Regions from separate parts of the Leptospira cinconiae genome, predicted to be linked through region 1. Evidence: riboswitches for the same ligand, from Rfam matches in the RefSeq annotation. Region 1 holds a riboswitch; each other region holds the start of a gene.

Region 1 (3,124 bases):
TGGAATTTATCCCGGTAAGAATCCCAAGAAACTCCCGGGGTTAAAACTAGTTTTCCGTCCAAAAACCGGAACTCATCCTCCACCTGAAACGTCGTGTAGGTTCTTGTTTTTCCCGGTTCGTATTTAAGATCGATATTTTGAGGTGTACTTCTGGATCTTTCGAATGTTTCCTTTTCTATCCCTGCATGAAATTTCAATATTTGATAATATTCTAATAGATAGAGAGTCGGAGTGATTTGCGCCCCGTACTGTCCCATATTGGCTGTGGAGTTAGGGGTTCCTTTGGAAAATTCGGATTTAGGATCGAATAAGTCGTCGTTCGTAAAAGATGTGAAAGCTCGAGTCTCCAACCTTAGTAGTCCATCAAACAAACCTTTCGTATCCGTTCCGAGTGAGGTAGTATTTCTAAGATATCTGCGATGTACTTTTTGGGTTTGGTTACTGGCTGGTCCTGGAATTCCATGAAATCTATAATTTAGATCGTTCCAAAATTTGATCTTGGTGGCTCCGATATCTCCGCTCAGTCCCAGCATTCCGGATGTTCTTTCATACTGAGCGTTCCTTCTTCTATCGATCGTATCGTCTAAAGGATTAACAAGCAATGTGCCGTGGTTGTTCAGATAAGAAAAGTTTTGGTCCGATTTTTCTCCAAGTAAAAATACACTAGCCCCGATCCCGCCATAAGTCCCCGTATGCGTTATGCTACCTTTTCCCGTATTAAAACTTCCGGCACCGATATTGACCCGGGTTTTAGGCGGACCAGATCCTACTCTTGTGACTAGGTTTACGCTTCCACCGATAGTCGATCCTGAAAATCCTACAGGTGCACCACTTCTGTAAACTTCTATACTTTGTAAATTGTCGAAAGGAAGATCCGCCAGGTTGACTTCTCCACCTTGCGCATTATTAAAAGGGACTCCGTCTATAAAGATCCTGGATTGGTTCGGGTTTGTTCCTCGAAGAGAAAGAGTGGAATACGACCCAAGTCCTCCGTATCTTCTGATCCGAACCCCTGCCTCTCTTTCCAAAACGTCCGGAAGATTCGTATAACGTGCATTGTATTGGTCCAAATCGATTGATGTCTGAAAACCGGTCGGATTTTTTCTGAAATTTTCGGGTTGAGAATTGGAACTGGTCTTTCCCACAACTTTTACAGGGGAGCTTTCCGTTTTCTGGTTCTCTTGGGAAAATATTTGAACGGAAAATAAAAAAAGACCTAGATGAAGGATCTTACCGATTTGTTTGGGTCTTTTGTTCATTGAGGCCTTAACTCCCGAAAGCCGAAATATTGAAAGTAGCTCGGATAGGTTTTCTGACTCACGCCCGGCTTAAGACCCTTCCCGTCTTTCGACAGTGGTTTTGTCTTACCGTTTAGGCGTTTACAGCTGCGGGTACAGCTCCGGAATTTCACCGGATTCCCTTTTCAGATCTACTTGCAAGACCAGGTTCCCAACCAGAGTCGAAGGGGCAATCTGAAAAAGGGTTGGCCGCCTCTTGCTTACGCAAGACCGGGCTGCTCCGGGCTCGGACATACGTCCTCGTCCTTCGCTTACGCTCAGGACGCTTCGCGCCCTGCACATCCCTGGCGGGTTTTGTAAATGAAAACTCTGTGTGCTCCGTGAACTCTGTGCGAAACTTGTTTGTGCATTTATTGGTTCACACGGAGAGTACTGAGATCTCGGAGGGACTTACATGCGGATTTTTCAAGAACGGAAAGAAATATTTTCTTGATGTAAGATAAAAATCGGAAAGGATTCACGAATTCGCGACCCAAAGGGAATCCCCAAGGGTCTGCCTACATAACAGGGAGCACCGAACTCGAATGAAACGAATTCCATCCTTAAGATTTCTTTTACTAGGGATCTTTCTTTTAACTACCTCATCCTTATCTGCGGCAGGAACTTATTCCGAAGGTTGGACAGTTGCAAAATTGATCCAATTCGAAAGCAGAGGGATCGTTTTTGAATCTTATGAAGGTCTTTTAGAAGTGTATACCATAAACGATTCGGAAGCTTGCGACGAAATGAAGGACGAATGTTATGCTCCGGCAAAACAAAAAATCGAATTCAGCGTACGCCCCGAGAATGCGGATGTGGTGAACTTCTTAAGCAAAAGTCTGAACCAGGAAATTTTAGTCCAGTACAGGATCCATAGATTCGAAGCGATCGCGTTGTCTTCCGATTACGAAGTGATAGGAGCTCAACTCCAAGAAAGATCACTTCCGAAAGGTTTACCGGACAAGATCGTAAGCAAAAGTAAATCCGGAGGAAAAAGGAATTTTTCCGTTACAGGTCGTATTCTAAGTTTAGAATATAAGGGAACTATGATTGGAACTTGGGAAGGATTGTATCTGGACGAGACCAGAAATAAAGTGCACCCTTTTTCAATTACCGATGAAGAGATCGCAACCTTTGCCACTAACACTCTTAAATTCGGACTTAGATATTTCTTAGGCGTTTCCGTGGCTTACGTAAAGGGTTGGAGAAATTCTCATTATGATATTTATGAGATCAACTTCAAAGCTCCTGCAGGTGCATTGGAACCTACCGGAAAGACTGAATAATTCACATTAAAGTTTTATTAAGTAGAAGACCGATGTAGGAACTCCTACGTCGGTCTTTTTTATTTTAAGGATTTTACCGGGGCCTTGTTGGAGCTCCTACTGAATTTTGGGAAACGGCCCCACCCCTTCGCAGCGACTCGTAGGGAGCGAGAAGACAACCAGCTTTGCTGAGTCGGTGACGAAAGTCAAACGAGGTGGAACGCAAGTTTAACACACTAAGTTTGATCGAACGTAAATTTTGAAAAAGCGGCCCCGCCCTGAGCTTGGGTGGTGGAGGCGGGTCAGCGGGAGAAGCCGCTTTCCCTATATCAGAAAATCGTAAAATTTGCAATCAAAAATACAGGCCGAAATATGTAGGAACTCCTACAGGACAGCCCTAGATTATGGATGGAAACTTCCGTCCGACTGGATTTTCGGTCCTTTGTTCGGGAAATCCGATCTAGTCAAAGATTGGATCAGCTCCGTAGTTTTTGCCTCCGGATCAGGAGCAGGGATACCGTTTTGGCTCAGTTGTAAGGGATGGATCTTACCCTTGATAAAATTCCCTTGTTTGTCCAAGTC
Region 2 (3,124 bases), 1.1 Mb from region 1:
ACCGTCTCCTCCTCCGCCACCATTAACGATATCCGTATCAAAAACTTCCGAAACGGTCATAGGATTTGTATCCTGATTATAAACGAAAGGTGTGATACCTGCGAATCTTTCCCAATAAATTGGATTTCCTACAAAAGTGTTCGGATCGGGGTTCGTATATTCAGGATCCCAACCGCACCAATTGATTAAATCGTTTCCGACTTCAACGATTAAAGGTTCCATAAATACGTTGTTAAAAGGGTTGGAATCGTTTTGTACCCCGATGAAAAAAGGATTTTCGTAAACTATAAAATCGATCCCGCTTACGGGAAGAACCTTAACTCCGGACCAACGAAGTATGATCGCAGATCCGCTTCCGGAATCTTCTAAACTATAAACGTCCAAGGAGCCGTTAAATTTTCCCTGACCGCGAACTCCATCCACCAAACAATCGGAATCTTTGAATCCGACCCCGTTACTTGTCGGTGCAGAAACGATTTCATCGGCTACAAAAATTCCTCTACCTGTTTCCGGATTTTTCGAATCACAGGAACTTAGGAAACCGGATCCCCCTAAACCTAAAGCAAGAAGCGACTCGGCAGCGGATGAACTCTTGGAATCCTCACAATTGACGAGCCCAATAGAGAAACAGGCCAATATTAAGGAAATTTGAAATATTTTCATAAGGATTTCTTGCTCAACCTGTTTCTCTTATTCGATCTTAATTCAATTCAAGCCTGCTCCAAGGAGCCGGATCGAAACCGCTATTTAAACCGCAACCTGCGTTAATGTCGCTTGGATCGGAATAATAATCCAAATCATCGTCTTTGGCGGATGCTAAAGTTGTTTGAGTAGATACGTCTGAAAGGTCCGGACAAACGTAAGTTTTACCGTCTTTAATCGTCCATCTATACCAACCGTAACTTCCTTGAGAGAAGGAAGAATCTGAACGGAAGCGAACATAAATGACTTTTTTATTCGTATCGATCTCTTGGATTTCTCCGTATAAATAACTGTTTCCGTAAGTTTCGTCGAACATGGTTTGTGCGACTAAAGAAAGGGAAATATTGTACGTACCAACGATTTCATTTCCCGGCGCAGTATAAGTCCCGCCCGGGTAATCGGAAGTTCCATTGTAGTAATTGTAATTGCCCGCAATCGGATTTAATCCTGCAACTGCTACTAAAGCAAGTATGTTCTGATCGTCGGATTTTTTTGAATCTCCCAAATCGAAACAATTCACAAATACGAATAGTGAAGTGATGGTTAGCAGCAAGGTCGCTAGTTTTCTGAATCTTTTCATTTTTCTCTCCTGGTTCTGCCGGATATCGCAGAAAAAGAAAATAAAAGCAAAATTACGTTAGTCGATCATTGATCTTGTTCAGATCTGAACGATTGTGTATTTGCGGTGGTTTCTTTTTCCGTTCGAGAGCCCCGACATTTTAACTTTCGGGGCCCCATCGCAGAAAGCGCGGATGCGCTCAAGAGCGAGATTTACGATACTCCCCAACCTCGAGGTTTCAGTATCGCGGGGAAGATCTGGCTTATTCCGTTTAAAACGGACATCACAGTTGCGGGTCAGCGCGGGATTTTCACCCGACTTCCTCCCTGAAAGCGTAATTCCAGGTTTTGGTTTAGCGCTTCCCCTGGCAAGGGAAAAACTATTAGGATACGAAAGGTATCTATTCCTTGCAATATCGGAATAAATCTGCGATATTCAAAGTATAGGGACGGATTGGAACGATTCGGTGCATAATTTAAGATCAATGAGACTTATAGTTCGCAAAAAATTCGGGAAAGATCTTTCATAGACCGAAAATAAAAGAAAGAGTTCTAATAAAACTTCTAGAGAGGAATCCGATGAAAATTACCCGATCCACTTTTCTAAAAGCCGGAATTTTAACCGCCGCAGCTTTATTAGGAAGTCGTAAGGGAAATTTATCCGCTCAAAATACAAACTCCGGGAAAAAGGTGATCATACTTGGTGGGGGACTTTCCGGACTTTATTCCGCGTACATTCTAGGAAAAACAGGAAGTAAGGTAACTCTGATAGAGGCTACCGACAGAGTTGGAGGAAGAGTAAGATCCATACAGGATCCTTCCGGTCATGTGGTGGAGCTAGGAGCGGAATGGGTTTCTTCGGAGGATAAAACGGTCCGCAGTTTGGTTAGAGAACTGGGATTAAAATTGCAACCTTCTCCTTTGATCCCTGATCTGTTTTTAGGGACTTACAAAAAAGCGGGCACATGGGAACTTTCTTCTAAATCCCAGGAGATCCTAAGTAAATTAATATCACAAAATTCTAAATTAGATACGGCTCAACAACAAGCCTTGGATCGGATTAGCTTTTATAATTATCTAATATATCAGGGAGTCAATCCGGAAGACTTGGCCTTGCTTGGCCATAAACTTTCTCTTCATTACGGAGATAGTATTCGCGTTCTATCCGCCGAAAAAGTTTTAAGCGATCTTGCACAATTCCCCCAAAGGAATAGTAGAATCGAAGGTGGAATGGAAAGTATCGCCAAAACCTTGGTGATGAATATAGAAAACACCGAATTCGTTTTTTCGGATCCCGTGCTGTCTGTGGACCAGGATTCTTCGGGAGTTACGGTAAGTACAACTTCCGGCAGAAAATTTAACGGTTCAGCTTGTATATGCACTTTACCTGCGAATCAAATTTCGAACGTAAAATGGAATCCGGGACTGGATAAGGAAAAACTATTGGCCGCATTGAGAGTTCGCTATTCGCAGATCTTTAAATTGTTTTTGGTATTAAAAGAATCGCCATGGGAATCTTCTCCTTTTTCAGTCCATTCGGATGCTGCCGCTCAATTTTTATATGATGCAGGTACCAAGTCGGATACCGGAGATAAGGTTTTAGGAGTTATAGCTAACGGAGATAGATTTTCCGTATTCGATTCTGCCAGCCAAGACCAAAAAGTGGAATATATTCGCCTCACTCTCGATCGTTTGGGTTTGAAGAAGGACTTGCAGATACAAAGATTCTATTTTACGGACGCTAAAAAAGATTACGTACCCAATGGGATCGCCGAATTTCCACCGGGAAGTTTTGGATCGGAGATCATTCTCAGAAAACCGTTTGATCGTATCTTCTTCGCAGGAGAACATACCGGAGAAATTA
Region 3 (3,124 bases), 560 kb from region 1:
CCAATGTATGGCGGATGGAACCTGGGATATAATTCCCTGAAGGATCATCATCTCTGAACCTTGATTTGGAAGTCGCAAAATCCGCATCTATCATGAGCCAAGAATTATAAGAATAATAATTGGCCCATTCGATCCCTTTTCGTGTGCTTGGTCTGCTTGCTTCCGTGGTGCCGTTATCGCCGGTGAACAAGAGTTCTGAATTCATATCCAATTGCCAAACGGAGAAAGTGGATTGCCAACCGTGGACCGGTTCGGTCCGAATTCCAACTTCTCCACCCCTTGTTTGGACCAAAGGATTTGCCGGATCCGTTTTTTGGACCACACCTCTTGCGTCGTTACTATGGAATCCGTATCCACCGTTTATATAAAGTTCAATTTTACACCAAGGTCCTATAATGATACTTCCTTTCGGGCTATAGATTCTTGCGTTCCTATCGGCTCTTTCTTTCGTTCCCCAATCATCGACGTTAAATGTATAATAGTCTCCTCTTATCCCGAATACCGTTCTGAATTTATTCGCCCATTGTATCTTGTTTTCATAATATAATCCGGAGCTGAGTTGTGTGATCCCATCTTCTCTTACCGTTTCTAATCTGGCTCTTTTTTCGGTATGGAAGAGTCCATTTTGGATATAATCTCTTCTGATCTGAAGTCCGATGGTGTTCTCCATTCGGATCCCCCAGAATTCGCTGATATCCTTATAACTGGATTTACTTCCTGCAATCGTTCTTCGATCCGCTTGTTCGTGTTGGTCTCCTCTTTCGGGATCGTCCAAGTAATATGTGAAGTTGGAGAATAATCGTAAATCGTAATATATACCGTAAAATTGGGTTTTTGCCTCGTATCCCTTTTCGGAACGATGAGCTTCAAAGTTGATACTGGCTCTGTTTGACCATCCGCCGTCGTTATGGTCCACACTTTCGAATCTACTTAAACCCGAATCCGGCTCCAACCATGAGTCGCCTAGTCTAAGCGCCCTTTTAGGAGCCTGCCCTGTAGAATGCCAGCTACCTTTATAACCCATGAGACCGATGCTAAATCCTTTTTGTTTATTTCCAACGGAATAACTAGTGACACCATTCACTCTTCTGAAGTTATCCGAAATTACCCAAGGACCGTCATTATGGGAGGCTTCGAACGCATACAAAAGATCTCCCGGGCCTAACTTATGGGATTTTGCGATCAAAGTCCTTGCATAACCGAGGGTTCCACCTTCCACATTCGCAATCCCTTTTACAAGACTCTTAAAATAAGAAATATTGAATGCACCTGCCGATGCGAAGTCCCCTTGGTCGGCATAATAAACCCCCTTCTTATATTGTATTTGTTCCACAAGTTCAGGTATAAGAAAATTCAGATCCGTATAACCTTGACCGTGAGCGTGACTAACGTTATTTACCGGCATTCCGTCCACATTGGAAGAAAGATCCGTACCGTGATCCAAGTTGAAACCTCTTAGAAAGAACTGGTTCGCTTTACCCCCTCCGCTATGTTGGGTTACGATCGCACCCGGAATTAATTCCGCGACTTCTCCCTGCCTCATAATAGGTCTAGTCTTGATCTGATCGGAACCTACCACACCTTCGCTTGCCGAAGACGCGATCCCGATTAGATTGGACCTTCTATCCCGGATTACGATCGTATCCGGCTTATATTCCGAGATCTTTTTTTTGAACTCCGATTTTTCGGTATCCGTCTTTTCTTTTCCGTTAGTCGGTTTTGTTTCCCGATCCTGGGAAAGGATAGGGGATAAGCTCGCACATACAAAGTACGATAAGGATATGCCTAAGCCGGCAATCCGGAAGATATTTTGTTTCATGGTTTCGTCCGTTTTTTGGAAAACTTTCGAAACAAAGATAAACTAACGAATGTTAGACTAATTTACGTCAAAATACGAATATGTAAATTGGGCAAATATATTAAATGATGAATTTATCTTGGTTCCGAGAGCCCCGATTTTTAACTTCCGGGGCCCTTCGCGGATGCACGGACGTGCTTGGCGAGAATGCTAACATACCTAACCTCGAGGTTTTAGTCTGCAGGGAGATCTGGCTTGCGGAATAAAATAGAAAGAGAATATCTTTCCGATCTAATATCCGATCACAGTTGCGGGTCAGCGTGGGAATTACACCCAACTTCATCCTGAAAGTTAAGACGATCTTTTGAAGAGACACGGTTTACTCAATCAAAAAAGTTTTATCAGCGGTAAAAAAAGAATATTCTAATTATTTATAATAGTCTGCGTAAAGGTAGGTCATCGATAGGTATCTAGTCTCGATTTGTATTATTCTCGATCTTCGAGGGAAGATCTTTCGTATAAGTTTTTTCTATATTCTCGGAAAAGAGAAATAATTCCAGGATCTCACAATTCCCAAGTTTAGAATAGTGGGATATTTTAAGTGAATAACGTTCAAAAAATCTCGAAAGTACGAATCCGTGACTACAAATTGCCACTTTCTTTTTGTCATAAATTTTCAATAAATTTAATATAGTTTCAACGACCCGAGACTCCGCTTCGGATTTGCTTTCTCCTCCCGGGAATCTAAACTGATCGTAAACGTTATCCGAACTTTTCCAGGCGGAATAGGACGTTTCTCCGAATAGCCTCGAAATCTCCGATTCTAAGACCCCTTGTGCTTCTCCTAAGTGGATCTCTCTGAGCCCCGGATGATATATAATCTCTATTCCTAACTTTTGAGAGATCGGTTTTGCAGTTTCTTTCGTCCTTTTTAAATCACTGCTAAAGATCAGTTCTATTCCTGTATCTTTTAACTGATCCGCTAAATTGATCGCTTGTTCTTGCCCATGTTCGGAAAGCGGCGTATCGATTTGTCCTTGCAACCTTCTCTCTCTGTTCCATTCCGTTTCTCCATGCCTAATTAGGAAAAGGTGATATTCTTCTTTTTTCATCGGATTAATTTAGGATTGGAAGAACTTGCCGTATAATAATTGAGCCGCCAGTCCCAGACAAAGAAACAAACCGGAGGAAAAAATAGAGGTTAAAAATATAATTTTATTCGCATCTAAGATCAGGTTTGGGACTAATTTTCGATCCGGATCCCCTAATTTTGGCTTATCACTCGGAACTCCCGAGTAATAATTTCTTCCTCCGAGTTGGATCTTT
Region 4 (3,124 bases), 580 kb from region 1:
CGAACAAAAAGTTCATCGGATATACCGGTTGGGATTCTTGGCTGCAATATTTTCTATTTAGACATTTTCCGGAATTCAGTATTAAACTGACGGATTCCGAATTAAAATCCGCTCAGTCCAGACTGAATAAGAAAAAAGAAGTATAAACTAAGGATTCATTCTTAAGGAGACTTTATGAAACCGATTAGCAAGGATTGGAAAGAAGATATCGCCCCGGACGAAGAGATTCGTTTTGCAGAATATGTAAAAGCGTTCCAAAAGATCCAAAAAGTGAATTCCTCCAAATTCGGAAAAGGCCGCACATTACATAGAAAGCAGATCTTAGGACTAGAGGCAAAGTTCGAAGTTTTATCGAATATTCCGGATTATACAAAACAAGGTCTGTTTGCAACCCCCGGAACAAAAGACGTTTGGATCCGTCTTTCCAGCGGAAGTATGAAAATACAGCCGGATACCACGGGAGATATCAGGGGATTTGCGTTAAAGATCTTAGGAGTGAACGGCCCGAGCGCATTACAAAACGGTAATACTTCCGCTCAGGATTTTCTTCTCATTAATTTGGAAGCGTTCTCTTCTCCTAAAAGTGACGAGTTTGTGGGTGTGGTTACCGCAGCCGCAAAAGGTGGCGGTCCTTTACTAAAATATCTTTTTTCCACTTACGGATTTTTCGGAGCATTCGCAAGGATCAAAAAAGTATCAAAAAGTTTTAATAAACCTTTTAGCGGATTTGCAACGGAGCCTTTTTATAGTGCGGCGCCTATCGCATTCGGACCTTATGCATGTAGAGTCAGGCTACTTCCCCCTACCGATAGGACACCGAGCAAAGATGCCTCTAAAGATTGGGCCGGTGATATGGGAGCAAAACTTTCCGAAGGCCAATTGGTATATACATTCCAAGTCCAATTTTTTACGGATGAAAAAACAACACCGATCGAAGACGCTTCCGTGAATTGGCCTGAATCGGAAGCGCCTTACGTAACTCTCGCAACTCTTACGATCCCAACTCAGGATTTTGCATCGGAGCATGGTCTTTCTTTACAGAAAAAGATCGAAGATACAATTTTTGATCCTTGGGAAGCTTTAATGGAGCATCGCCCTTTAGGAGACGTGATGAGAGCGAGAAAACATGTGTATCTCGCGAGCCAAAAAGGGAGGGGTGCGGTTTAAAGAATTTTATTCGTTCAAAAATAAAATACTATACAAAATCATTCAGCTAAATAGATCTTGGAATCTCAGTCTATTTTTGTAGGAACATAGATGGCCTCATCTATGGGAAGACGGTGCAATTCCGTCACGGTACCCGCCGCTGTAAGAGGGACAAAAGGCACAAGATGTCACTGGGTGTAAAACCTGGGAAGACGTGCCGAGTAGGACGATCTCGAGTCAGAAAACGACCTTACAAAAATCCTGAAGCTACGTGATCCGATCTCGGATGTAAGACGGTTACGTAACTAAACTCAACATTTTTGTTCATACGATACTAAGGTGTACTCTTTTATGCCCGAATATCGTTTATATCTTGTTAGGTGAAGATCTCTTAGGAGGGATTTTTATGCGCTCGATCTCCGTTTCGAAGGATTTTTCGGGAGCCAAGTTATGGCTTAGAGGTTCCGTTCTAGCTTTGGTTGCGTTGCTTGCTATCTCTACGATCTATACCGTAGGCTTGGAACCGATGGTGTATTTGCACGATACTTTCCATGATATAAGACATTCTACGGGCTTTCCATGCCACTAAGATCCGGATTTTATCACCTATTACGGACCGGGATATTTTCCGGTCTAGTATCAGGTCTTATTTTAGGGATTTTGGTTTGTGTATGGAATCTTCCTCTGATCTTAGAAGCGGAGAAGTTCGAATCCAAATCTATATCAGAAAAATCGAATACCGGTTCAACACATGTCCATTATCACGCACATGGAGAATCTCATTCTCATACAAAACAGGCATCTAATTCTGCTAAAAAAACTACTATTGATGACGAGCTTTGGCAAAAAAGAAATTTTGGGACTTTCATTGGATCTATTCTATTAGGAATTTCTTTTGGAGTTTTGATCTCTGTTTGGATGGCATTATTCCCTCCGAACGGATTTTTAGAAAGCCCTTCCCTATCCAAGGCAGTCCTTCCAAGTATTTTAAGTACGATCGGCGGATTTCTGATCTTCTTTGGGATCCCATTTCTTGGACTTCCTCCGGAATTACCTGGCAGAGTTTCAAGTGCATACGATTATCCGGAGAGACAAGCTTGGTGGTTTCTATGTGTTGGTTCAAGTTTAATCGGAGTTTTAGGATCCCAGACCATACTATCTTATTTAAAAATCCATAATCTATTAAAATGGACCTTCGTTCTAGCAATATTCGTATTTTTTGTAGGACTTCCATTCTATCTAGGCACACCTAAAATTTCCGAAAATTTTACGGCTCCAAAAGAATTAAGGATCCAATTCGAATATGTGACCTTCTTCTCAAATCTGATCTTCTGGTTTCTATTATCCTCTTTATTTTTCCTATTTTTGAAACCAAGGCAGGTATTGGGATTCAAATGAAACCTAAAATTGCGGTTCTGGTACTTGGTCATGGAAGCAGGGAGGAAAATTCCAATTTGGAATTCGTTTCCTTAGTGGAGGCCTATTCGCTCACTCGTCCGGACCTGAAAATTTCCCATGCCTATGTGGAACTTGCAAAACCGGATATAGAAACCGCTCTTAGGGATCTTGGCGAAGAATATTCTAATATTATAATATTTCCCTTATTTTTATACACTTCCGGTCATATCAAAAACGATATTCCGATCGTTCTGGATAAGATCAAATCCGAGTTTCCGGGCCATATTTTTAAAATTGCGAATAGTTTAGGCATCCATTCTAAAATGGTATCCTTACTGAGAAAACGTGCGGAAGAATGTATACCTCTAAGCCAAGAACAATCCTCTAAAACCGGAGTGATCATCGTTAATAGGGGTTCCTCCGATCCGGATGCAAACGGTGATTTTTATAAAACAGTTCGTTTATTCCAAGAAGGAAATCATTTCTCCTTTGTTCTTCCTTCCTTCATAGGGATCACCAGCCCTCTACTTCCGGAAACTTTGGAGATGGCTTCCAAATTAAGACCGGAAAAACTTCTGGT

The links. A riboswitch is a leader RNA that binds a small molecule or an ion and turns the genes downstream of it on or off. The one in region 1 is predicted to bind cobalamin.
Region 2: another riboswitch for cobalamin. It lies ahead of AB3N61_RS16420 (LIC13354 family exoprotein); the one in region 1 lies ahead of AB3N61_RS04525 (TonB-dependent receptor).
Region 3: another riboswitch for cobalamin. It lies ahead of AB3N61_RS06905 (TonB-dependent receptor); the one in region 1 lies ahead of AB3N61_RS04525 (TonB-dependent receptor).
Region 4: another riboswitch for cobalamin. It lies ahead of AB3N61_RS07005 (CbtB domain-containing protein); the one in region 1 lies ahead of AB3N61_RS04525 (TonB-dependent receptor).

What each region holds. Positions count from the first base shown of each region.
Region 1 is NZ_CP162137.1:968,124-971,247, reverse strand. It holds gene AB3N61_RS04525 (TonB-dependent receptor) at 1-1,259, opposite strand, end outside; cobalamin riboswitch at 1,285-1,473, opposite strand; gene lsa26 (surface adhesion protein Lsa26) at 1,823-2,563, shown strand; gene AB3N61_RS04515 (CapA family protein) at 2,945-3,124, opposite strand, start outside.
Region 2 is NZ_CP162137.1:3,564,407-3,567,530, reverse strand. It holds gene AB3N61_RS16425 (LIC_13355 family lipoprotein) at 1-663, opposite strand, end outside; gene AB3N61_RS16420 (LIC13354 family exoprotein) at 701-1,282, opposite strand; adenosylcobalamin (AdoCbl) riboswitch at 1,475-1,601, opposite strand; gene AB3N61_RS16415 (flavin monoamine oxidase family protein) at 1,840-3,124, shown strand, end outside.
Region 3 is NZ_CP162137.1:1,526,567-1,529,690, forward strand. It holds gene AB3N61_RS06905 (TonB-dependent receptor) at 1-1,819, opposite strand, end outside; cobalamin riboswitch at 2,025-2,179, opposite strand; gene AB3N61_RS06910 (histidine phosphatase family protein) at 2,269-2,910, opposite strand; gene cbiB (adenosylcobinamide-phosphate synthase CbiB) at 2,920-3,124, opposite strand, start outside.
Region 4 is NZ_CP162137.1:1,545,750-1,548,873, reverse strand. It holds gene AB3N61_RS07015 (SDR family NAD(P)-dependent oxidoreductase) at 1-146, shown strand, start outside; gene AB3N61_RS07010 (catalase) at 175-1,167, shown strand; cobalamin riboswitch at 1,231-1,415, shown strand; gene AB3N61_RS07005 (CbtB domain-containing protein) at 1,553-1,735, shown strand; gene AB3N61_RS07000 (CbtA family protein) at 1,726-2,544, shown strand; gene AB3N61_RS06995 (CbiX/SirB N-terminal domain-containing protein) at 2,541-3,124, shown strand, end outside.